DNA from 3 places in the Lysinibacillus sp. GW823-FHT06C08 genome. Region 1 is predicted to be linked to each of the others. Evidence: riboswitches for the same ligand, from Rfam matches in the RefSeq annotation. Region 1 holds a riboswitch; each other region holds the start of a gene.
What was found. A riboswitch is a leader RNA that binds a small molecule or an ion and turns the genes downstream of it on or off. The one in region 1 is predicted to bind S-adenosylmethionine.

Region 2: linked by a shared signal. The riboswitch ahead of metK (methionine adenosyltransferase) and the one ahead of AC1Q6O_RS21650 (bifunctional homocysteine S-methyltransferase/methylenetetrahydrofolate reductase) in region 1 are both predicted to bind S-adenosylmethionine.
Region 3: linked by a shared signal. The riboswitch ahead of metA (homoserine O-acetyltransferase MetA) and the one ahead of AC1Q6O_RS21650 (bifunctional homocysteine S-methyltransferase/methylenetetrahydrofolate reductase) in region 1 are both predicted to bind S-adenosylmethionine.

Annotation. Positions count from the first base shown of each region.
Region 1 covers NZ_JBXAHN010000014.1:33,471-41,327, forward strand. The annotation lists gene AC1Q6O_RS21640 (globin-coupled sensor protein) at 1-557, shown strand, start outside; gene AC1Q6O_RS21645 (protoporphyrinogen oxidase) at 747-2,141, shown strand; SAM riboswitch class I at 2,244-2,343, shown strand; gene AC1Q6O_RS21650 (bifunctional homocysteine S-methyltransferase/methylenetetrahydrofolate reductase) at 2,433-4,280, shown strand; gene metH (methionine synthase) at 4,273-7,704, shown strand; gene AC1Q6O_RS21660 (GNAT family N-acetyltransferase) at 7,805-7,857, shown strand, end outside.
Region 2 covers NZ_JBXAHN010000004.1:247,872-255,728, reverse strand. The annotation lists gene AC1Q6O_RS12860 (alpha/beta hydrolase) at 63-1,019, opposite strand; gene pckA (phosphoenolpyruvate carboxykinase (ATP)) at 1,107-2,693, opposite strand; SAM riboswitch class I at 3,086-3,204, shown strand; gene metK (methionine adenosyltransferase) at 3,488-4,684, shown strand; gene AC1Q6O_RS12845 (gamma carbonic anhydrase) at 4,856-5,368, opposite strand; gene AC1Q6O_RS12840 (alpha/beta hydrolase) at 5,503-6,309, shown strand; gene AC1Q6O_RS12835 (alanine/glycine:cation symporter family protein) at 6,436-7,857, shown strand, end outside.
Region 3 covers NZ_JBXAHN010000008.1:147,721-155,577, reverse strand. The annotation lists gene AC1Q6O_RS17910 (hypothetical protein) at 1-37, shown strand, start outside; gene AC1Q6O_RS17905 (GerAB/ArcD/ProY family transporter) at 71-1,633, shown strand; gene metA (homoserine O-acetyltransferase MetA) at 1,689-2,624, opposite strand; SAM riboswitch class I at 2,724-2,833, opposite strand; gene AC1Q6O_RS17895 (nucleotide excision repair endonuclease) at 3,036-3,407, shown strand; gene AC1Q6O_RS17890 (hypothetical protein) at 3,455-3,838, opposite strand; gene AC1Q6O_RS17885 (TrmB family transcriptional regulator) at 3,860-4,642, opposite strand; gene AC1Q6O_RS17880 (TSUP family transporter) at 4,770-5,540, shown strand; gene panF (sodium/pantothenate symporter) at 5,585-7,030, opposite strand; gene AC1Q6O_RS17870 (YhdT family protein) at 7,030-7,293, opposite strand; gene AC1Q6O_RS17865 (class I adenylate-forming enzyme family protein) at 7,615-7,857, opposite strand, start outside.

The sequences.
Region 1 (7,857 bases):
GACGTGAATGTTTAAAGAAACAATCACTAAATATGCATAATATTATTCAATCTCTTCATGATATAGAAGAAAATATTGAACAATTATCTGATATGTCGAAGGAAATGGAAACGATTATGAGTGTCGTTACCAATATTGCCAATCAGACCAATTTGTTAGCCTTAAATGCTGCTATTGAAGCAGCCCGTGCCGGAGAAGCAGGGAAGGGATTTAGTGTAGTAGCTGATGAAGTACGTAAATTATCCATTCAAACAAAGGAATCTGTCACCGCTGTTGCATTATTGTTGCAAAAAACGAGTGAACGCACCGGGAAATTAGAGCAATCTCTCATTCATATCCAAGATGAGGTGGCATCTGGTGAGGATAATATGTTACACACGGAAGGACAATTTACAAATATAGTAGGGGCAATGACAGAAGCAAAAGATCAAAATGATTGCATGGCGACGAAAATACAAGCAATCGCAGGTATATTAAGTGGGTTGGGTAGTTCTTTTACTGAAGTAACGAACTCAGCAGAAAAATTAGCTAGCTTTGCCCAAAATTTAAAAAGCTAGATCACTAGTAGCTATATTAAACACTATAGTACTCATTATAATGTGTGTTTAGTAAGCATATTCTTGGAGCTAGAGTTATCTCACAGTTGAGATAGCTCTATTTTTGCTAAATTTGTAAAGGGTTTAACGTAATTTTCAATGAAAATAAGTTTATACTGTAGACAGAACTAAAAATAGGGGCGGTTTACTATGAAAACAGTTGTTGTATTAGGTGGCGGTATTACTGGTTTATGCACAATGCATTATCTGCAACGCCAAGTGAAGGAAAAAAATTTAGATGTTCAGCTAGTGCTCGTAGAAAAAAATACATATTTAGGTGGCAAACTATATTCAGCCTATGAACAAGGTTTTATTATGGAAACTGGTGCTGATTCAATCGTAGCTCGCCATAAAGGTGTAATGGAGCTAGTGCAGGAGCTAGACTTTGAAGATCATCTCGTTTACAACGAAACAGGTATATCCTATATTTATACAAATAACGAGCTGCACGCCATTCCAGCGGATTCTACTTTCGGTATACCTATGAGTGTGGCATCACTTGAGGAAAGCACACTTATCTCTGACCAGGCCAAACAAGAAGCTTTAAAAGATTTAACTTTACCCAATGCAGGTTTTACAAAAGAAAGCTCAATAGGGGAATTTTTAACTTATTATCTTGGCGAAGAGCTTGTGGAAAATCAAATTGCACCTGTTTTAGCAGGTGTCTATTCTGGTGATTTACACCAACTTTCTATTGCCTCCACTTTACCGTATTTAATTGACTATAAAAATGACTATGGAAGTATCATAAAAGGTTTTGATGCGAATCGTGAGCAATTTGTTAAAGCTGCTAATAAAAAATTTATTTCATTTCAAAATGGATTATCCTCTTTAATTGAGCGATTAGAACAGAAATTAACAGAGGTAGACATCATTAAAGGGGTAGCCACAAATCATGTCCAAAAAATGGAGAACAAGTATTCGATTTCATTAGCAAATGGTCAATACATTGAGGCAGATTATGTTGTTCTAGCGCTACCGAATGAAGCGGTTCAAAGTATATTACAGGACGACTCCTTAACACATTATTTTGATCAGTTTACTACAGCATCAGCCATTACTATTTATCTAGGCTTTGATGTGCCTGATGCAAACTTACCTGCGGATGGAACAGGCTATATTGTATCGCATAATTCTGATGTCACTTGTAATGCAGCAACTTGGACGAGTCGCAAGTGGAAGCATACATCGAAAAACAATCAACTACTTGTTCGCCTATTCTATAAGAGTATTAATCCGGCGTATGAGCAGTTACGTAAAATGACTGACGACGAATTGGCAGCCGTCGCTTTAGAAGATGTTCGGAAAAGCCTAGGAATTGATGAAAAGCCAACCGTTGTGAATGTCACAAAGTGGATTGATCAAATGCCTAAATATGACTTAGCTCACCGGGAAGCGCTACAAGGCTTACTACTAGAGCTGAATGAAAACTATCCGAATTTATCGATAGCGGGTTGCTCTTATTTTGGAGTAGGTATTGGTGCTTGCATTCAAAATGGGAAAAAAATTGGTGAAGAGCTTGCAGAAGAACTATCCAATTTCTAAGTTTTTAAGCAAATAATTTCTTTGTTATGTGAAATAGTCTTGACTCATTCGTCTGTAAACGATATGATTCTTTTAATTATTTAAAAAATTCATACTTAATAATTCTTATCAAGAGAAGCAGAGGGACTGGCCCATTGAAGCTTCAGCAACCAACTTTTTGTCAGGTGCTAAATCCAGAAGACCGTTGAGTCGAAGATGAGAAGGAACAATAATGATGAGTCGTTAAAGCCTTCTTTTTATATAAAAGAAGGCTTTTTATTATACAGAAATAGAGGAAGAGAGGCTAGTTTTATGGGATTGCTTGAAAAATTAAAAACGCATGTATTGACGGCAGACGGTGCAATAGGCACAGTGTTGTATGGCTATGGATTGGAGTATTGTCATGAGGAAATGAATGTTCAGAGACCTGAATTAATTGAAAAGATTCATAGAGAATATATCGCAGCGGGTGCTGATATTATTCAAACGAATACGTACGGTGCCAATGCCATTAAATTAGCTCGCTATGGACTAGAATCAAGTGTCAAACAATTTAATGAAGCAGCTATTACTATTGCTAAGCGAGCAGCAGCGGATGGCGGTCAATTTGTTTTAGGAACAATTGGTGGAATTCGTGGCATTCGTAAAAGCGATGCAACATTAGATGACATATTAGCGACCGTTGAAGAGCAGGCAAGTGTGTTACTTGCAGGAAATCCTGATGGCCTTTTACTCGAAACTTATTATGATTTTGAAGAATTAACAGCAACATTAAACGTGCTACGCGCCAAAACTAATATACCGATAATTGCTCAAGTATCTATGCATGAGCCTGGTGTTTTACAAAATGGTATGTCTTTAAATAATGCGCTACATGAGTTAGAGATTCTTGGTGCAGATATTGTTGGTGTCAATTGCCGTCTAGGTCCATATCATACGATTCAAGCGTTTGAGGCTGTAGAACTTCCGGCAAAGGCATTTATGTCAGCCTATCCAAATGCTTCGCTATTAGATTTAGAGGACGGGCGTGTTGTTTATGAGTCGGAGGCTGATTATTTTGGTCGCGCTGCTGTTGAACTGCGTGATCAGGGTGTTCGCTTAATTGGGGGTTGTTGTGGTACGACACCAAAGCATATTGCAGCCGCAAAGAAGTATTTAGAAGAGCTATCACCAGTTAGTGAAAAGCATGCGAAGCCTAAAAAGATTGAAATTGTTCGTGATGCCGAGCCAGCTAAATTTGAACCACTTCATGAAAAAGTAAAGCGTGAACGCTCGGTCATCGTAGAGTTGGATACACCTAGACACTTAGAAATAGATGGATTTCTTGAAGGGGCCAAACAACTATATGAGGCAGGTGCCGATGTAGTGATGATGGCAGACAATTCATTGGCATCCCCACGTATTAGCAATATTGCAATGGGGGCGTTATTGAAAAGTACTAATGGCGTGCGCCCCCTTACACATATTACCTGTCGAGATCGTAATTTAATTGGTCTTCAATCACATTTAATGGGGTTAAATGCCTTAGGAATTCATGATGTGCTAGCTGTTACGGGTGACCCAACGAAGGTTGGAGATTTCCCTGGTGCCACTAGCGTATATGATGTCTCCTCGATGGAGCTTATCCAATTAATTAAACAATTAAATGAAGGGGTTTCTTTCTCAGGGAAACCACTACGGAAAAAGGCTAACTTCTCTGTGGCTGCTGCATTTAACCCTAATGTTCGTGTTTTAGATCGTGCTGTGGCACGCTTAGAAAAAAAGATTGAGCATGGAGCAGACTATTTCATTTCACAGCCTGTTTATACAAAGGAAAAAATTATAGAAATATATGAAGCAACGAAGCATTTACAAGCACCGATTTATATTGGCATTATGCCCGTTACGAGTTATAAAAGTGCAGAGTTTTTACATCATGAGGTGCCAGGCATAAAATTATCTGAAGATGCTTTATCAAGGATGAAAGCATGTGGTGAAGATAAGGAACGCGCTACACTTGAGGGGATTGCAATTGCCAAGGAATTAGTAGAAGTGGCTGCGCAATATTTCCAAGGTATTTACCTTATTACACCATTTTTACGCTACGATGTGACATTAGAATTAATGAAATATATAGAGCAATTGGATGAACAGAAAAAAGGGGTAAGTATAAATGGCTAAGCACATGATTGAAGAACAACTTGATAAAAGAATATTAATTCTAGATGGCGCAATGGGAACCATGCTGCAAAATGAAAACTTATCAGCAGATGATTTTGGTGGAGAGGACCTAGATGGCTGTAATGAAAATTTAGTGCTTACTAGACCTGATGTCATTGAGAAAATTCATCATAAGTACTTAGAGGCAGGGGCAGATATTATTTGTACAAATACATTTGGTGGAACACCTCTTGTATTAAATGAATATAATCTAGGTGCAAAAGCGGAAGAAATTAATAAACGTGCAGTTGAAATTGCCCGTCAAGCAGTTGACAATTATACGACTTCCGACTGGCCCCGCTTTGTTGCAGGCGCAATGGGTCCAACAACGAAGACGTTGTCAGTTACAGGCGGCATTACATTTGATGAATTAGAAGAAAATTTCTTTGTGCAGGCAAAGGCATTGATTGAAGCAGGGGCAGATGTGCTATTGCTAGAGACAAGTCAGGATATGTTAAATGTGAAAGCAGGTACCCTTGGGGTAACTCGTGCTTTCGAGGTAACTGGTAAAGAATTACCTGTGATGATTTCTGGAACAATTGAGCCTATGGGGACTACTCTTGCAGGGCAAACCATTGATGCCTTTTATATTTCCATCGAGCATATTCAACCATTATCGGTGGGCTTAAACTGTGCGACGGGACCTGAATTTATGACGGATCATATTCGCTCATTAGCAGAGCTGTCAACGGGGTATATTAGCTGTTATCCAAATGCAGGCTTACCTGATGAAGAAGGATGTTATCATGAGTCTCCAGAATCTTTATCGCAAAAATTAAAAGGATTTGCAGAAAAGGGTTGGCTCAATATTGTGGGTGGATGCTGTGGTACAACTCCTGCACATATTGCGGCTATACGTGAAATTTTAAAAGATGAAAAGCCTCGTCAGCTACCAGAAAAAACGCATGGTCACGCAGTATCAGGTATCGAGCCACTTCTATACGATGATTCTATGCGTCCGTTATTTATTGGGGAAAGAACAAATGTTATTGGTTCTCGTAAATTCAAAAACTTAATTATTGATGGGAAATTTGAGGAAGCAGCAGAGATCGCAAGGGCGCAAGTGAAAAATGGCGCACATGTCATAGATATTTGCTTGGCGAACCCAGATCGTGATGAATTAGCAGATATCCGTGGCTTTATGCAGGAGGTCGTGAAAAAAGTTAAGGTTCCACTTGTTATTGATTCCACAGACGAAAAGGTTATTGAAGAGGCACTCAAGTTTTCGCAAGGGAAGGCCATCATTAACTCTATTAATCTAGAAGATGGTGAAGAACGGTTTGATGCCGTATTGCCATTAGTGAAAAAGTACGGTGCCTCGTTAGTTGTGGGAACAATCGATGAAACAGGGATGGCAGTCGATCGTCATCGGAAGCTTGAAATTGCTGAACGTTCCTATCAATTACTCACAGAAAAATGGGGAATGCAACCTGAAGATATCATTTTTGACCCATTAATGTTCCCAGTAGGAACGGGAGATGAGCAATATATTGGCTCAGCACTAGAAACAATTGAAGGAATTCGTCTCATTAAAGAAAAAATGCCCCGTGCATTAACGGTGCTTGGAGTTAGTAATATTTCGTTTGGCTTACCACCGGTTGGACGCGAGGTTCTCAATGCTGTATATCTTTATCATTGTACACAGGCTGGTTTAGATTATGCCATTGTCAATACTGAAAAGCTAGAACGGTATGCCTCAATTCCAGAAGCGGAAATTAAACTAGCCAATGACTTGTTATTTAATACAAATGATGAAACATTAGCCGTATTTACCGATTTTTATCGTGATAAAAAGAAGGAAAAGACTGAAGCAGATATTCCGAAAACTGTAGAAGGTCGCTTAGCCTACTATATATTGGAGGGGACCAAAGAAGGACTTATTGCTGATTTAGAGGCTGCCCGAGAAATATTTGAGTCACCTCTTGATATTATAAATGGGCCTTTAATGAATGGGATGGCTGAGGTTGGTCGTTTATTTAATGATAACCAATTGATCGTAGCAGAGGTTTTACAATCTGCTGGAGTGATGAAGGCTGCTGTTGCCCATTTAGAGCAATATATGGAGAAGAACGAGGAGAGTGCAGGCAAGGGGAAAATGGTGCTTGCTACTGTAAAAGGTGATGTGCACGATATTGGAAAAAACCTTGTTGATATTATTTTAAGTAACAATGGCTATAAGGTTGTAGATTTAGGTATTAAGGTGACGCCTGCTCAATTAATAGAAGCTATTCGCAAGGAAAAGCCAGATTTCATTGGGTTATCGGGTCTATTAGTTAAATCAGCACAGCAGATGGTCACTACCGCCCAAGATTTCAAAGAGGCAGGAATTGATGTGCCAATTTTAGTAGGTGGAGCTGCACTTTCCCGGCGTTTTACGGAAACAAAAATTGCTGATGAATATGGTGGTCCTGTTATTTACGCAAAGGATGCGATGCAGGGATTAGAGCAGGCCAATTTATTAATGGGTGCGGGGACACGTGAAAATTTCTTAGCAGAAATAGCGGAATCTCGCCAAAAACGTTTAGAGGCAGATGAAAAACGAGCAGCTCGTCCTGTCAAAGAGATTACAATAAAACCTGCTCGTACAGTAAAGGAAGCACCCGTATTTTTACCGGCTGATTTGCGTCGTCATGTAAAGAAAGAATATGCTGTTTCACATTTATATCCATATGTGAATATGCGGACATTGCTTGGGCACCATCTGGGGTTAAAAGGGCAAGTTCAACCATTACTAGATGCTGGCGATCCTAGAGCAACAGAGCTTAAAGATTTAGTGGATGATTATTTAAAAAGTGATCTTTTAAAGCCTTCAGGTTTATATCAATTTTTCCCTGCCCAAGCAGATGGAGATGATGTAATTATTTATGATCCAGCAGATAACAAAACAGAAATTGAACGTTTTACTTTCCCACGTCAGCAGGTCGAACCTTTTTTATGCCTGGCTGATTTCTTAAGAACGGTAGAAAGTGGAGAAATGGATTATGTTGCACTTATGGTAGTGACAGCAGGGCAAGGAGTTATGGCAAAAGCTCGTCAACTAAAAGAAGATGGTAAATTTCTTGAAAGTCATGCCTTGCAGTCGACGGCACTAGAATTAGCAGAGGGCTTTGCTGAACGCATGCATCAAGAAATTCGTGATCAATGGGGTTTCCCAGACGTGACAGACTTCACGATGCGCGATCGTTTTGCGGCTAAGTATCAGGGGCAACGTTTTTCATTTGGTTATCCAGCATGCCCAAACTTAGAGGATCAAGAAAAATTGTTTGGCTTATTAAAGCCTGAGGATATTGGTGTTCATTTAACGGAAGGCTTTATGATGGAGCCAGAAGCATCTGTATCGGCGATTGTTTTTGCTCATCCTGATGCTCGATACTTCAATGTATAAGGCGTAAAATATGAGGATATAGATAGTGGATGGATTGCCTATCTATATCTTCTTTTCTTGCTATTGAAGGTAAGGATAATTTCGGAAGGACGTGAGGAAAATGATTCGATTGATGGAAGAAAAAGATATACCTGAGGTGTTAGAAATTTATAA
Region 2 (7,857 bases), on a different contig from region 1:
GCCCCTTCTTAAATAGCTATCATCTGGAGATGAATAGGTATTCTAAAAGAAGGGGCACTTTATTATTTCATATAAGTTTCTAAGAAATACTGAATCGTTTCCCAATAGAGCTCGCCAGCTACGCTTTCCGCCTCGCCATGACCAGCACCTTCGACAAGTAATTTTTGCTTCGGTACATTTGCTGCCTCATATACGTCATTCAACATGGTCGAAGGGACAAAAGTATCGTTGTCTCCATGAATAAACAGCATAGGGGTTTTCGATTTTGCCACTTGATCAACAGCACTAGCTTCTCCCAGAGTATAGCCTGCTTTTAATTTAGTTACGACTGAAGAGAATTGCATAATTGGGAATGAAGGCAAGTGAAAGATTGCTTGTAATTGATAGGAAAATTCATCCCATACGGAAGAATAACCGCAATCCTCAATGATTGCCTTTACATTTGACGGCAAATCCTCGCCTGAAGCCATCATCACAGTGGCGCCTCCCATTGAAACTCCAAATAGCACAATTTCAGCATCTTTATTCCCGTTTACAATGTCGTCAATCCATGAAACAACATCAAAACGATCATGCCACCCCATGCCGATATAATCACCTTCACTTTGACCATGTCCTCTTGCATCGGGAATTAGCACATGATAGCCCATATCATAAAATTGTTTAGCATACTTAGTCATTTGTGTACCATCACTTGAATAGCCATGGAAAATAATTGCCCATTTGTCCGTGGGCTGGCTGTTTTGGATAGCGTAAGCATGCAGATTAAGAGAATCATAGGATTGAATAGCCTTCTCCTCATAATGCTTGTTAAACCATTGCTCACGGTCCTCTTTCTCTTGAGCCTCATTTGAATTGCTATCAATTAAATTATGGGGGGCATCTAGAACAGCTGTTTTATCAGTATCCGGATTTAATGCCAGATTATAAAAGTAGTTGCCTGCAAAAAAACCAGCACCAATAAATAATGCCAATAATATAGTAATGATTGCTACTAGTAATTTGTATTTTCTTTTCATATGTATCTCCCTATATTAGCTTCATCTATGTTTTATGGGAAAGAAAAAGAGAACGAATTATCTCGTTCCCTTTTCTTGTTCTAGTTGTTATTTTAATGGGCCACCAAGTGTAGTGATGGCTTCAGAAACGTTTGCAAATTTCTGGAAGTTTTCGTTGAATAAACCTGCAAGTTCAGCAGCTTTTGCATCGTATGCAGCTTTATCTGCCCATGCTTCACGAGGATTTAACACTTGTGAAGGTACACCTTCAACTGCTGTTGGGATGTGTAAACCAAATACAGCATCTTGTGTCGTTTCAACATTTGTTAATTTACCATCGATAGCTGCGCGCACCATTGTACGTGTATAAGAAAGCTTCATACGGCTACCAGTACCATATTCTCCACCAGTCCAACCAGTGTTCACTAGGAATACCTGTGCGCCATGTTCGTCAATTTTTTGACCTAACATTTCTGCATAAACTGTTGCAGGAAGTGGAAGGAATGGAGAACCGAAGCAAGTAGAGAATACTGGTTCTGGCTCTGTTACACCACGTTCAGTTCCAGCAAGTTTTGAAGTGAAACCACTTAAGAAGTGATACATAGCTTGCTCTTTTGTTAATTTACTGATAGGAGGTAAAACGCCAAACGCATCAGCTGTTAGGAAGATGATTGTTTTTGGATGACCTGCTACAGAAGGATCAACAATGTTTTCGATGTATTGAATCGGATAAGCTACACGTGTATTTTCTGTTAATGATCCATCATCATAATCACAAATACGAGTTTCTGGATCAACAGCTACGTTTTCTAAAACAGAGCCGAAGCGGATTGCATTGTAGATTTCTGGTTCTTTCTCAGCAGAAAGGTTGATCGTTTTTGCATAGCAACCACCCTCAATATTGAATACACCATTATCAGACCAGCCGTGTTCATCGTCACCGATAAGCTTACGGTCTGGATCAGCGGATAATGTTGTTTTACCAGTACCAGATAGACCGAAGAATAATGCTACATCGCCAGCTTCACCAACGTTTGCTGAACAGTGCATAGAAAGGATACCTTGTTGTGGTAATAAGTAGTTCATAATACCGAAAATAGATTTTTTCATTTCACCAGCATATTCAGTACCACCAATTAAGATAATTTTCTTTTCAAGTGATACAATGATGAATGTTTCAGAAGCAGTACCGTCAACCGCAGGATCTGCTTTAAAGTTAGGAGCTGAGATGACAGTGAAGTCTGCAACATGCGAAGCTAATTCGTCTTTAGTTGGACGGATAAATAATTGATGAGCGAAAAGGTTGTGCCAAGCGTATTCATTAATAACTTGGATGCTTAATTGTGAATCTTTGTCAGCACCAGCAAAGCCTTTGAATACAAATAATTCATCTTGTTCTTTTAAATATTTTATTACTTTTACATACAGGTTATCGAACACTTCAGAGGAAATTGGTTGATTGACTTTACCCCAGTCAATTTGATCTTTTGTGCTTTCTTCTTCTACTGTATATTTATCTTTAGGTGAACGACCAGTGTATTTGCCAGTTTCTGCACGAACTGCGCCATCTACTGTTAACATTGCCTCACCACGAGAAGTAGCTTTTTCTGCTAATTGTGGTACTGAAAGTTGAACGTTAATGTTACCGCCGCTTAATAATTCCTTCAGTTCGTTTGCAATTTCTACTGAATTCATCGATTAAATACCATCCTTTTTTATAGTATTCCCTTGATTTAGAGGGATTTTTTCTTAATTTCAAAAATAGTATAACACAATTGGTTAAATAATCTATACTAATTAAGAAATTATTTTAGAGTTTTTATTACTTTTCAATAAACTGACAAAAAATAATGTTTTTCGAGTAGAAAACATTCAATGCTACAGTAAATTGTCTAAAATTTGAGCCACACATATGTTACCACAAGATGCTAGGTATGTTGTAGGGATTAATTTTCTTCTGTTTACATCATCACCCAAGAATGAAAATTTTTATGGTGATTATTTGTTCCTTCCTTACTATACAGTAATACATAAGAAAATATTTGACAACGTTCTACCTTTTCAGTAACATGAAAATTGAACGGATACTCTTATCCCGAGCTGGTGGAGGGTCAGGCCCTGTGAAACCCGGCAACCTGCATGAATTATTTCACGACATGCGTTGGTGCCAACCTGATGCAAGGGAAAATCCCTTGAACGATAAGAGTGAAAGGTAACGAAGTCATTATTCCTTTCCTCATGTATAGTAACGTGAGTAAAGGATTTTTTTATTGTTAAAAATCAATGTAAAGGTAAGTATATGTAGTTCTTTCCTTATTATAATGACGGATCTTTCGAAATCCTCGTGTTAAAAGTAGCAGTTATTTTTTCACGTAAAGTGAAATGACAACAACAGCGGCTTGAGAGTTCAATCCTTAGGAGCGGACTTGACATGGGTAATGAGTACCGTATTCAAATACTTTTTGTAAGAGTAATAGGAGGAAAACTAAATGACAAAACGTCGACTGTTTACATCAGAAAGTGTAACAGAAGGGCATCCAGATAAAATTTGTGACCAGATTTCGGATGCCATATTAGATGCTATTTTAGCAGAAGATCCAAATGCACGTGTAGCGTGTGAGACAACTGTAACAACAGGATTAGTATTAGTAGCGGGAGAAATTACTACTTCTACTTATGTAGATATCAAAGGTATTGTACGTGATACTGTGGCAGAAATCGGATATACACGTGGGAAATATGGCTTTGATGCTGAAAATTTAGCGGTACTTGTAGCAATTGGTGAGCAATCTCCAGATATTGCTCAAGGTGTTGACCAAGCTTTAGAGGCTCGTGAGGGTTCTATGACAGATGCAGATATTGAAGCAATTGGTGCAGGGGACCAAGGCTTAATGTTTGGCTATGCATGTAATGAAACACCTGAGCTAATGCCGTTACCAATTAGCTTAGCTCATAAGTTAGCACGTCGTTTAACTGAAGTTCGTAAATCTGGTGAGCTAGCTTATTTACGCCCCGATGGTAAAACACAAGTAACAATTGAATACGATGACAATAACGTACCTGTACGTGTCGATACAATTGTTATTTCAACACAGCATGATGAAGAAGCAACACTTGAACAAATTCAGGCTGATCTAAAACAACTTGTGATTGCTCCTGTTGTGCCAAGCGAATTATTAGATACAAAAACAAAATACTTTATCAATCCGACTGGCCGTTTCGTCATTGGTGGGCCAAAAGGAGATGCTGGTTTAACGGGCCGTAAGATAATTGTTGATACATACGGTGGCTATGCACGACACGGTGGCGGTGCATTCTCAGGTAAGGATGCAACAAAAGTTGACCGTTCAGCTGCCTATGCGGCACGTTATGTAGCTAAAAATATTGTAGCAGCTGGTTTAGCAGAACGCGCTGAAGTCCAGTTGGCGTATGCAATTGGCGTGGCACAGCCTGTTTCCATTGCTGTTGATACATTTGGTACAGGAAAAGTGAAGGAAAGCGAAATCGTAGAATGGGTTCGTGAGCTATTTGATTTACGCCCAGCAGGAATTATTAAAATGCTTGATCTTCGTCGTCCAATTTATAAACAAACTGCAGCCTATGGTCACTTCGGTCGTACAGATTTAAATGTACCATGGGAACAAACTGATAAAGCTGACGCATTACGTGTAAAAGCACGTCTGTAAACTATTGTGCTAAAGTGCTGAAGTCGTTAGAAAATTATTCTAATGTATGATGAACAAAAGGGGCTTTTCTGCCCCTTTTGTTTTTTTGCAAAAATGCCCCGCCTTTATTCCTTGAACAATGGTCATGGAAAGCGAGGGATTTTTTATAATGAATGTATTCTTTATAAGCTTTTATTTTTGTAGAGATTTATAATACTGACCTTTTTCTACGTATTCACGTACGATACGCTCCATATCCTCTTTATCCTCAGCGTTTAATTCTCGGACAACTTTCGCTGGACGACCTAATGCTAAGCTATTTGGAGGTATGACTTTACCAGGAGGCACAAGACTTCCGGCTCCAATAAATGCACCCTCTCCAATCTCTGCTCCGTCTAAAATAATGGAGCCCATACCGATTAAGGCATTTTTTCGAATGGTACAGCTATGTAAAGTCACTTGGTGTCCTACTGTGACCTCATCTTCAATGATGAGTGGAAACCTAGGACTTTGATGTAAGCAGCAAAGATCTTGGATACTTACCCGTTCACCAATAATTGTTGGTGAAACATCGCCACGAATTACGGTATTAAACCAAATAGTTGTTTCAGCTCCAATTGTTACGTCTCCGGTAACAGTTGCATAATCGGCAATAAAAACAGATGGATCGATCTTTGGTGTTTTATCTTTAAATGGATAAATCATGAGAATCGCCTCTTTTCTTTCTGTAGATATAGTATTATCGTATCAAATACGCAACTTTAAGGAAATATAAAATTAAAATGTGCTGTTATTTCGATATAATCAAATTGTAATTATTTTTTAGGAGGACTATGTGAATGTGGAAATGGGAAGCTGATGGACAAGCAAAGGCTGTGATTGCTATTCTTCATGGTGCTTATGAAAACCACCGTTGGTATGCATGGCTTATAGAAAAATTAAGAATGGAAGGCTTCCACATAGTCATGGGGGATCTACCGAATCATGGCATCAATGCAAGATTTGCGCGTGTCCATGATGAGGACTTCAAATTGTACAATAAATATACAAGAAATCTCATTGAGAATGCCTTTTCATATAATTTGCCAACCTTTGTAATAGGGCATGGATTAGGCGCTACTTTAGTTCTTCATACCATGCAAAAGAAAAAGTATGAGTGTGCAGGTATTATTTTGACATCACCCTGGCTGCATTTGAAGCTTTTACCAGGTAAATTATCAAATGCTTTAACGAGTTTGAGTGCATTAACAGCAAATGTTAAATTGACGCATGACCTGACATTTGAAACATTAACGCGCAGTGTTGAGGGTAGAGAGGAAATGAAGGATGATATTCCATTTATGTCTGTTGTTTCAGTGAAATGGTATCGTGAGCTTCAACAGATGATGAAAAATTTAGTTATGCTACCTAAGCATGAATTTCCTAATATGCCTATGTTAATTATGACAGCTGAAAAAGATAAAATTACGGAAACTCGACAAATGCGCAATTGGCTTCATCAGCAAGAGCTAACCGAGTTTCAATTTAAAGAATGGGCAAATTGTTATCATAATTTATTTCATGAAGTAGAGCGTGAAGAGATTTTTATGTATATTCGAGATTTTATCAATAATGCTCTTAGACGGATTGGATATATAATAAAATAGTTTCGACACCTTCCAAATAATAGGATCCTTACTTAAATATTGTTACTTAAATATAATATTGTAATTTTCTGAAAAGTGTAATAATATAGTGACTTAAAGTAAGGTAATTCAAATTGGAGGGGTAAGATGGATGTAGTTGTTGGCAAATTGAATGACATATTATGGGGACCTTGGTTTATTTATGGTATCTTGTTGATTGGGCTTTTTTTCTCAGTCATTACAAGATTCCTGCAAGTAAGACTTATTAAAGATATGTTTGTGTTAATGTTTAAGGGGGAGAAATCAGAAAAGGGGATTTCCTCCTTCCAAGCAATGTCTATCGCACTATCGGGTCGTGTAGGTACAGGGAATATTGCCGGTACTGCAACAGCTATTGGGATGGGTGGACCTGGTGCTGTCTTTTGGATGTGGGCAATTGCTTTTATTGGTGCGGCAACCGCATATGTAGAATCAACATTAGCGCAAATCTATAAAGAAGAGAAAGATACTGAATATCGTGGTGGACCGGCCTATTACATAGAAAAAGGAATGGGTCAAAAATGGTTTGCAGTGATTTTCGCTGTAGCTGCTTTGATTGCTATGTTAATACTTATGCCAGGTGTGCAATCGAATGCCATTGCAGGAGCTGTTGAAAACGCTTTCGGTATTGAAACTTGGATTACAGGACTAATTATTGTCGTTTTACTTGGTGCTATCATTATTGGGGGCGTTAAATCGATTGCCAACGCTGCACAGGTAATTGTACCGTTCATGGCAATAGCCTATATTATTATGGCAATTATTATAATCGCTATGAATATTTCAGAGGTACCATCCGTCTTTGCTTTAATTTTCTCAAGTGCATTTGGAGCACAAGAAATATTTGGAGGTATTATTGGCTCCGCAATTGCTTGGGGTGTGAAACGAGGAATCTATTCAAATGAGGCTGGTCAAGGGACTGGGGCGCACCCAGCTGCCGCAGCAGAAGTATCCCACCCTGCTAAACAAGGGATTGTCCAAGCAGCGTCTGTATACATTGATACCTTATTAATTTGTTCAGCTACAGCCTTTATGATTTTATTTACGGGTATGTATAATGTACAAGATGAAAAGGCAGCCGAAGGAACAGATCCATTTATCCATGTTGGGGAATTCAATAAAGGCGGCTTAACGGGTGATGAGCAAATGACATTTGCTAAGAGTATTCAGGAAGGTGCTGCGTATACGCAATATGCAGTTGAATCATCCTTACCTGGACTTGGTGCACCATTTGTAGCTATCGCACTATTCTTCTTTGCCTTTACAACGATTATGGCGTATTACTATATCGCTGAAACAAATGTGGCTTATTTATTTAGAGGTAGTACCGAAAAGGTCTTCATCTGGATTGCGAAAATAGCGATTTTAATTGCAGCATTCTATGGCACAATCCGTACGTCTGGACTCGCTTGGGCAATGGGGGATGTAGGTCTTGGTCTGATGGTATGGATTAACGTTTTAGCCATTTTAATTATTATGAAACCGGCTATCGTTGCTTTAAAAGATTACGAGAAACAGAAAAAAGAAGGA
Region 3 (7,857 bases), on a different contig from region 1:
ACCAATTAAAGATTTTATCGTTTCACTCACAAAATAGTAGACACATCGTCATGAATTGGAGGACACTTATATGGAAAAAGAAGTAATTAGTTCAAGACAATTTACAATTATCACATTCCTCCTTTCTATCGGTACTGCCATCTTAATCATCCCTTCAAGTATTGCAAGCTCTAGTAAGCAAGATGCGTGGATTGCTGCAAGTATTGGTGTTGTCCTTAGTTTGCTTGTTGTGAAATTATTTGTGACGTTAGGGGACCAAACACCGACACTGAATTTTATTGAAGCAAATGAAAAACTTCTCGGTCGCTTTTTTGGAAAAATCACAGTGGTGGGCTTCCTTTCTCTTACCCTATTTGCGGGAGGAGAATTACTGTATTTTATTGGTGCTTTTATGAAAACAGAGGTAATGCCAGAGACGCCTACTATGGCATTTGCCTTGTTGTTTATTATTATAATTATGTATGCTACCTATTTAGGGATAGAAAACTTTGCTCGTTCAGCAGAAATACTTTTCCCTATGTTTGTCTTAATTTTTATTTTCTTTGTTGTCAGTATCACCCCACAAATTAAGTTTGAAAATATACAACCGATTATGGAAGCATCCAAAACATCCATCTTATATAGTATCATCCGCTTTGTAAGTGTCTTCTCTTTTTCGTTAGTTATGTTATTAATGATTTACCCTGCTAGTGTCAATGTCCAGCAATCCTCAAAGAAAGGATTTTACATAGGCATGCTTCTCGGTGGATTTGTTCTAGTAACATTGATTACTCTATCTATTTTAGTATTAGGGCCAGCCAACACGGCTTCGCGAACTTTCCCTAGCTATGCCCTAGCACAAAGAATCTCTATCGGAAATTTTTTACAGCGCATTGAAATTATCATGGCTTTTATGTGGATTGTATCCATTTTTATTCGAACGTTTATGTACTTCTATACAACTGTTGTCGGGATTGCACAAATTATGAAATTGAAGGATCACCGTCCACTTATCCTACCAATGGGTATTATTATGGTCGGACTTTCGCAAATTGTTCACCCAGACATCGTCCATTCCAACATTTATAATGATGAGATTTGGCCAATTTATGCATTTGTTTGCACCATATTATTACCCATACTTCTACTCATTGTAGCTGTTATTCGTAACCGAAAATCACAAGGTAATTCGACTGAAATGGGTCATGCGGATTCTAATCAGGGGCAAATGACTGATGCGAGTAATGCGGTTTCTAATCAAGGCAATCAGACGAAACCTGATAATATGGATTTCAATCAGGAGAATCAGACGAAACCTGTTAATACGGATTCCAATCAGGATAATCAGACAAAACCTGTTAATACGGATTCCAATCAGGATAATCAGACAAAACCTGTTAATACAGATTCCAATCAGGATAATCAGGCGAACGATACTAATACAGGTACCACTCAAGTTAATCAGGCTAAACCTGCGACTATGGCTTCCAAGCAAGACAATCAGGCGACACCAGATAATACAGTTTCCAATCAGAAAAAAACAGATAATCCAGTCTCTACTCAAGACAATTCTGAAGCGGGCAACGCTACATCCAAACAGGACGACCAGGCGCCACCAGATAAAACGAGTTCTGACAAGAAAAATCTAGAATAACAAAGTCTAATTCCTTCAAGCTGCTTAGCGAAGAAATTAGACTTTTTAGTGTTATTTAAATATGATATTCAATTTCGTCCACAAAATCCCATTCATATGGTGTCTCTTGGTATACGTAGTAGTTCAACCAGTTGGAGAACAATAAATGCGTATGGGCACGCCATGTATTCATCGGTGCCTTTGCTGGATCATCATTTGGGAAGTAGTTTACTGGAACGTCTATATGGATGCCCTTGGCAACATCGCGACTGTATTCATCGGCTAATGTTGTCGCATCATATTCTAAATGACCAGTAATCATAATGTTTTTATTATCTTTGGATTGCACGATAAATACACCTGCATCCTCTGAATAGGATAATAAGCGTAAGTCTGGATGATTGCGAACCTCGTCAATCGAGACAGATGTATAGCGAGAATGAGGGGCTGTAAATAAATCACTAAAGCCTCGTACTAAATCTACTGTTAAATCAGTAATCACATGAGAATAAACGCCGGAGCATTTAGCAGAAAGCTCGACCTTTCCAATCCCATAATGATGATATAAAGCAGCCTGTGCCCCCCAACATATATGTAGCACGGATGTCACATTCTTTTTTGACCAATCCATAATTTCAGCAATTTCCTGCCAATAGTTAACCTCTTCAAATGGCATTTTTTCTACTGGCGCACCCGTAATGATCATACCATCATAGCGTCGATGACGAATTTGGTTAAACGTTGTGTAGAATAATTGTAAATGAGACTTACTGACATTTTTAGATTCATGAGTAGCTGTGTTTAAAAAAGTAATATTCACCTGTAATGGTGTATTTCCTAGTAATCGTAGTAATTGTAGCTCAGTTTTTTCTTTTTCAGGCATCAAATTTAAGATTAATATATTTAATGGACGTATTTGCTGTGTTCTCGCACGGTCCTCTTCCATTACGAAGATTTTTTCCTCACGTAAATGTTCTCCAGCAGGTAAATTTTTCGGAATATTAATTGGCATCTTGCGTTCCCCTCTCTTTTTTTGCTCCTTTTTCGAAAAAATTAAAAAATCCTCCACATTCCATATGAGATAGAATGAGAAGGATTTTTTTCACGTTCACTCTTATCTCTCAAAGGAAAAACCTTTGCTGGAATTAGCACCTTTCTAACATTTGTTAGAGGTTGCTGAAGCGTCATCGGGCCAAATCCCTCTGCTTCTCTTGATAAGATTATTTAATTATCTTGAATTGTAACATGGACTAGTTAGAATATCAATAATTCATAGAATATTTTGTTATTCCTATGCATGTTCTCCAATCATTTGATAAACACTAAGCTTGCTGTATATGGTTATTCTACATGAAATTTTATGGTAAACATGCCGCTATTATGTTACCATATATCTTTAGTAATAGAGAGGAACGTGAATACTTTGATTAATATTGAATTTCCAAAACCAGATGTAGTCATTCGCCAACGCGAACAAGATGTAAAACCAGGTGATGTCCCAATTACACCATACTTTGGTTTCATCGACTTCCACAAAATCACACGTGATAAAGGCGGCATTTTCTTATTCTATAATGAAAAGAATGAGCTATTATTTGTCGGCAAAGCACGTAAAATTCGTCAACGCATTAAAAAACATTTTGAAGACAATGTATCTCCGTTGAAAAACTATCGTGACGAGGTCTTTAAAATTGAAGTCTATGAAGTAGAAGATCCTATGGAACGTGAAATTTATGAAACATATGCGATTAATACGTTCCGCTCCAAATACAATGTAGATAAAGTATTTTATTAATATCAACAAAAACCGAAATCTCTTTTTTAGGGATTTCGGTTTTTTTATTACATCATAGTCATGCGATCTATCGCCATGCTTTTGCCGTTAATATATAGCTCAATAATCGTCAGCTTCGGGTTTTTATTGATGGCATAGACATACGGTTGAGCTTCTTTCTTTTGCTCGCTTCCTTCCTTGAAATGAATGACTAACCGATCTTCATTTGCTGCCACACTTGCTAGCACATTTCCTTTCGAAAACATGACAAGATAGTACGTCATGTCATCTTCATACAATAACTGAATTCTTTCTTGAGCTATAATATGCTGTTGGATATGGTCAGGAACGATGGTTAGCTCCTGAATCTTAGGTGGAACTAGCAGCGGTGCAGAATCACATCCGCCAATCCATAATACATAAAACAATACTGGCAACATCCATTTTTTCAAGATGCTCCCCTTCCCTTATAGCTACTCTAAGAAAAATGCTTTACGTTCTTTAGCAATCCAGTCCTCAAGCTCTTTATCATCACGCTTCACTAGTCGATTGATAAGAACATCATGCCAAACATAATCCTCTAATAAATAAATATGCACAGGATCATTCGTTATAAAAGCGGTTTCCTGGTTTGACGGCGAGTGACCATAAATCATTTCATGTCCATCAACCGATAAAATAAACCAATGGGGTGTAGAAGTCTTTCTCGTATAGTGTGTGGCTCTGTGCTGATCGATAGATGCCAGATGTTCCCCGACATATAAGGTAATGCCATGCACCTCCACATGCTGTGATACCCCTTCGATATCCTCGCGTAAGGCATCGTACATATCTTCCCACATCGATAGGATGACTTTTGTCTCTGCTTTTTTTAATAAGGTTTGACAATAATTGATGATTGTCTGCTTCCCTTTTAGCATTAACACTTTAGGTTCCGTTTCTTGTTCTTTCGTTTCTAGTTTTTCTAATTGATCACTAATCGACGTAAAATTCGATTGCCACCGCTGTTGAACTTGCTGCAAAAACATCTCGACAGGAATGGAAGAATAAGTCGTTTGATCCGCCGTTTCCTCTTTCAGTACGAATCCCTTCTCAACAAGACCATTTAATATGTCATAGATTCTAGCTCTTGGTATCCCAGAGTTTTTGCTAACTTGGTAGGCACTGACATGACTATTTTGTACGAGTGCTGTATAGGCCTTTGCCTCATATTCTGTCAATCCCAGTTCTTTTAATTGGGCGATTAATTCATTCATATCATCCCTCCATATTTTTATTATAGGCTACTGTTGTGAACATTTGCCAATGAAAAAATTAGGCTTTACAGCATCGAATAAATTAGTTACTATTTCAGTAGTAACTAATAAAAAAAGAGGTGTAAGCATGGTTTTTGATGTGGATGTACATATTTTAATACTATTGATTTCCTTTGGATTTTTGGCAGCATTTATCGATTCTGTCGTTGGAGGTGGTGGTTTAATTTCCTTACCAGCCTTATTGTTTGTTGGCTTAAATCCCGCCGCTGCAGTAGCAACCAATAAATTAGCTGGCGCGATGGGCTCACTCACATCGTCCATTTCCTTTTACCGTTCTGGTCAGCTTGAAATTCGATCTGTCCTGAAATATTTCCCTCTCGCCTTCATTGGATCATTATGTGGTGCTTGGACTGTTCATTTAATTAACCCAGCCCTATTAAAACCATTAATGCTTATCATGCTGGCGGCTGTTGGGATATATACGATCTTTAAAAAGGATTGGGGCGCTGTCTCAACGGTTAAAAATCTATCTAAAACGCACTTATTTTTATTTATGATGCTATTATTTGCTATTGGGTTTTATGACGGGTTTCTTGGTCCTGGAACGGGCTCTTTTTTAATCTTTAGCTTCTTGCTTGTTGGCTTTGATTTTTTAAAGGCGGCAGGAAATGCGAAATTTTTAAATTTAGCAAGTAATGTGGCAGGTGTTTGTATGTTTGCTTACTTAGGTCAAATCCATTATGTATATGGTTTAGTTATGGGGGTTGCTCAAATTGGTGGGGCTATGCTTGGCTCTCGTATGGCCATTCAAAAAGGAAGCGGCTTTGTCCGTACGCTTTTTATCATTGTGACGATGACGCTCCTTGCAAAAAATGCCTACGATTATATGATTCATTAAATAAAAACAACGCCACAGTCAAAAATCTGCGGCGTTGTTTTACATTATATGAGGAAATGCTCGTCCTTGAATTTATGACTAGTAGCAAGACTGACGATTACAAAAATAATGAAGGAAGCTATAATAGGAATCGTAACGGTATGCATACCGAAAGCGGCCGGATAGAACCGGTCAATGAAAATATACAAAGCCATACCTGAAATCATTGACGAAATGCCGCCATATTTGTTTGCTTTCCTCCAGTATAACCCGAGAACTACCGTCCAAATAAAGACTGCCTCAAGTCCACCAAATGCAAATAAATTTAACCACACTAATAAATCAGGTGGATGGAGTGCAAAGAGGACAACCGCTAAGCCAATGACCGTTGTTACTATAAAACTGGCACGCTTAATCTCTGCATCACTTGCCTTTGGCTTCATGTAATTTAAATAGATGTCTTTGACAACCGTAGAGCTTACTAGCATGAGCAGTGCATTGACAGTAGACATGGTAGCGGCCATTGGTGCTGCTAAGACAATCCCTGCTAAAAATGGCGGCAGTACCTTCAATGTTAAGAGTGGCATGACTTTATCACCAATATCGATGCCAGGTAGGACAGGTCGTGCTAACACACCAATTAGATGCATCCCAAACATGATCGTCCCGATGGCAATCGTGCCTATAATGATCGCTAAGTGCATACTTTTAGAATCCTTATAACTCATCGCACGCACGGCGATTTGCGGAAGACCGACCACCCCCACACCAATTAATATCCAAAATGTTGAAACATACAGAGGTGTTAAATCCCCTTCTGCTCCAAATGGAGATACGAAATTGGGATTCTCTGCGACCAGCGAGGTCATAATTTTATCGATGCCTCCACCTGCAATAATAGTACCGATTAATAAAATGACAGTTCCGATAACCATGATGGAGCCCTGTACAGTATCCGTTAAAGCAACTGCTCGGAAGCCACCAATAATAACATACACTAAAACTGAAATCGCAAATATAAACAGTGCCGCCGTATAATGTAAGCCTGTTAAAGACTCAATTAAACGGGCTCCTCCTACCCACTGCGCCATCATCGCTGAAAATAAAAAGACAATAATACTAATAGCAGACAGAATGACAATGACATGGCTTTTATAGCGTTCTCGTAAAAAGTCGATAAGCGTAATAGCTTGGTAACGACGAGCAATAATCGCAAATTTTTTCCCTAAAATCATCAGGACAAAATAGCCAGCAGGTAGCTGTGCCATGGCAAGTAGCACCCAGCCCAGCCCTTTCGTATAAGCTACTCCTGGGCCTCCGATAAAGCTACTCGCACTACCATATGTAGCTATCATTGTCATCGCTAGGATAAATCCACCCATTTCTCGACCACCAAGGAAATACTCCTGTAGAAACGAGTTAGAAGAGCGGACATGTTTATTGGCCCACAAACCAATTCCAAAAATAATAATTAAAAATAATAGCAATGGAAATACAACTTGCCAATGCATTAGCGCTCCTCCCCCTCATCTTCAAATGGAACCTCTTTAAAGAAGAGCTTCATAACGATCCAGATGAGCAGGATCATAAAGCCTGTCCCTGCGATACAGCTATAGAAAAACCAAGCAGGAAAACCCAAAACATACGAATAATTTGCGGGATCCCCTGCACCTAGTCCATAAGCAAAGCCAAACCAAATCGCAAAGTTGACAAGGACTAATCCAATTCCAATAAGCGCCTCTCGATGCGCAATTTTAAAGCGTTGATCTTTCACAAGACAATCCCCCTAACCTACTCTATTTTACTGATATGTTGGTCTGATGGGAAGAGATGTGAAAAAATAAGCGGTAACAAGAACTAAACAACGATAAACAGAGGTTCTTGCACGATTACCAGTCTTAAAAGCGCAATAACCTTCGCCTATTACATGAGACGAAGGTTATATGCAAAGTCAATTTTTATTGGAGCTTTTCCCAAACTTAAAATGTTCCAACGCTAAAGAATTGTGCATGTTGAATAAAAATAATAGGTTCTCCTTGTAACGACGCTATTTTTGATGGCTCTGTCGATTCCGATAATAGAAACACGAGCACTTTTATTCACATGGCGTAGCATCTACAAACATATGCAAAGCCTTTTTATCGATTTTACCGACGCTTGTTTTCGGTAATTCCTCTAAGAAAAGGATTTGTTTAGGGATTTTAAACCTACCTAGCTGTTGATGACACAGGTCGTGGAGTTCATCTAAAATGGTCGCTACTTGATTGTGACAGACAATGAAAGCTGTCACGACCTCTCCCCAATAGTCGTCTGCTATGCCAATTACGGCAACCTCCTG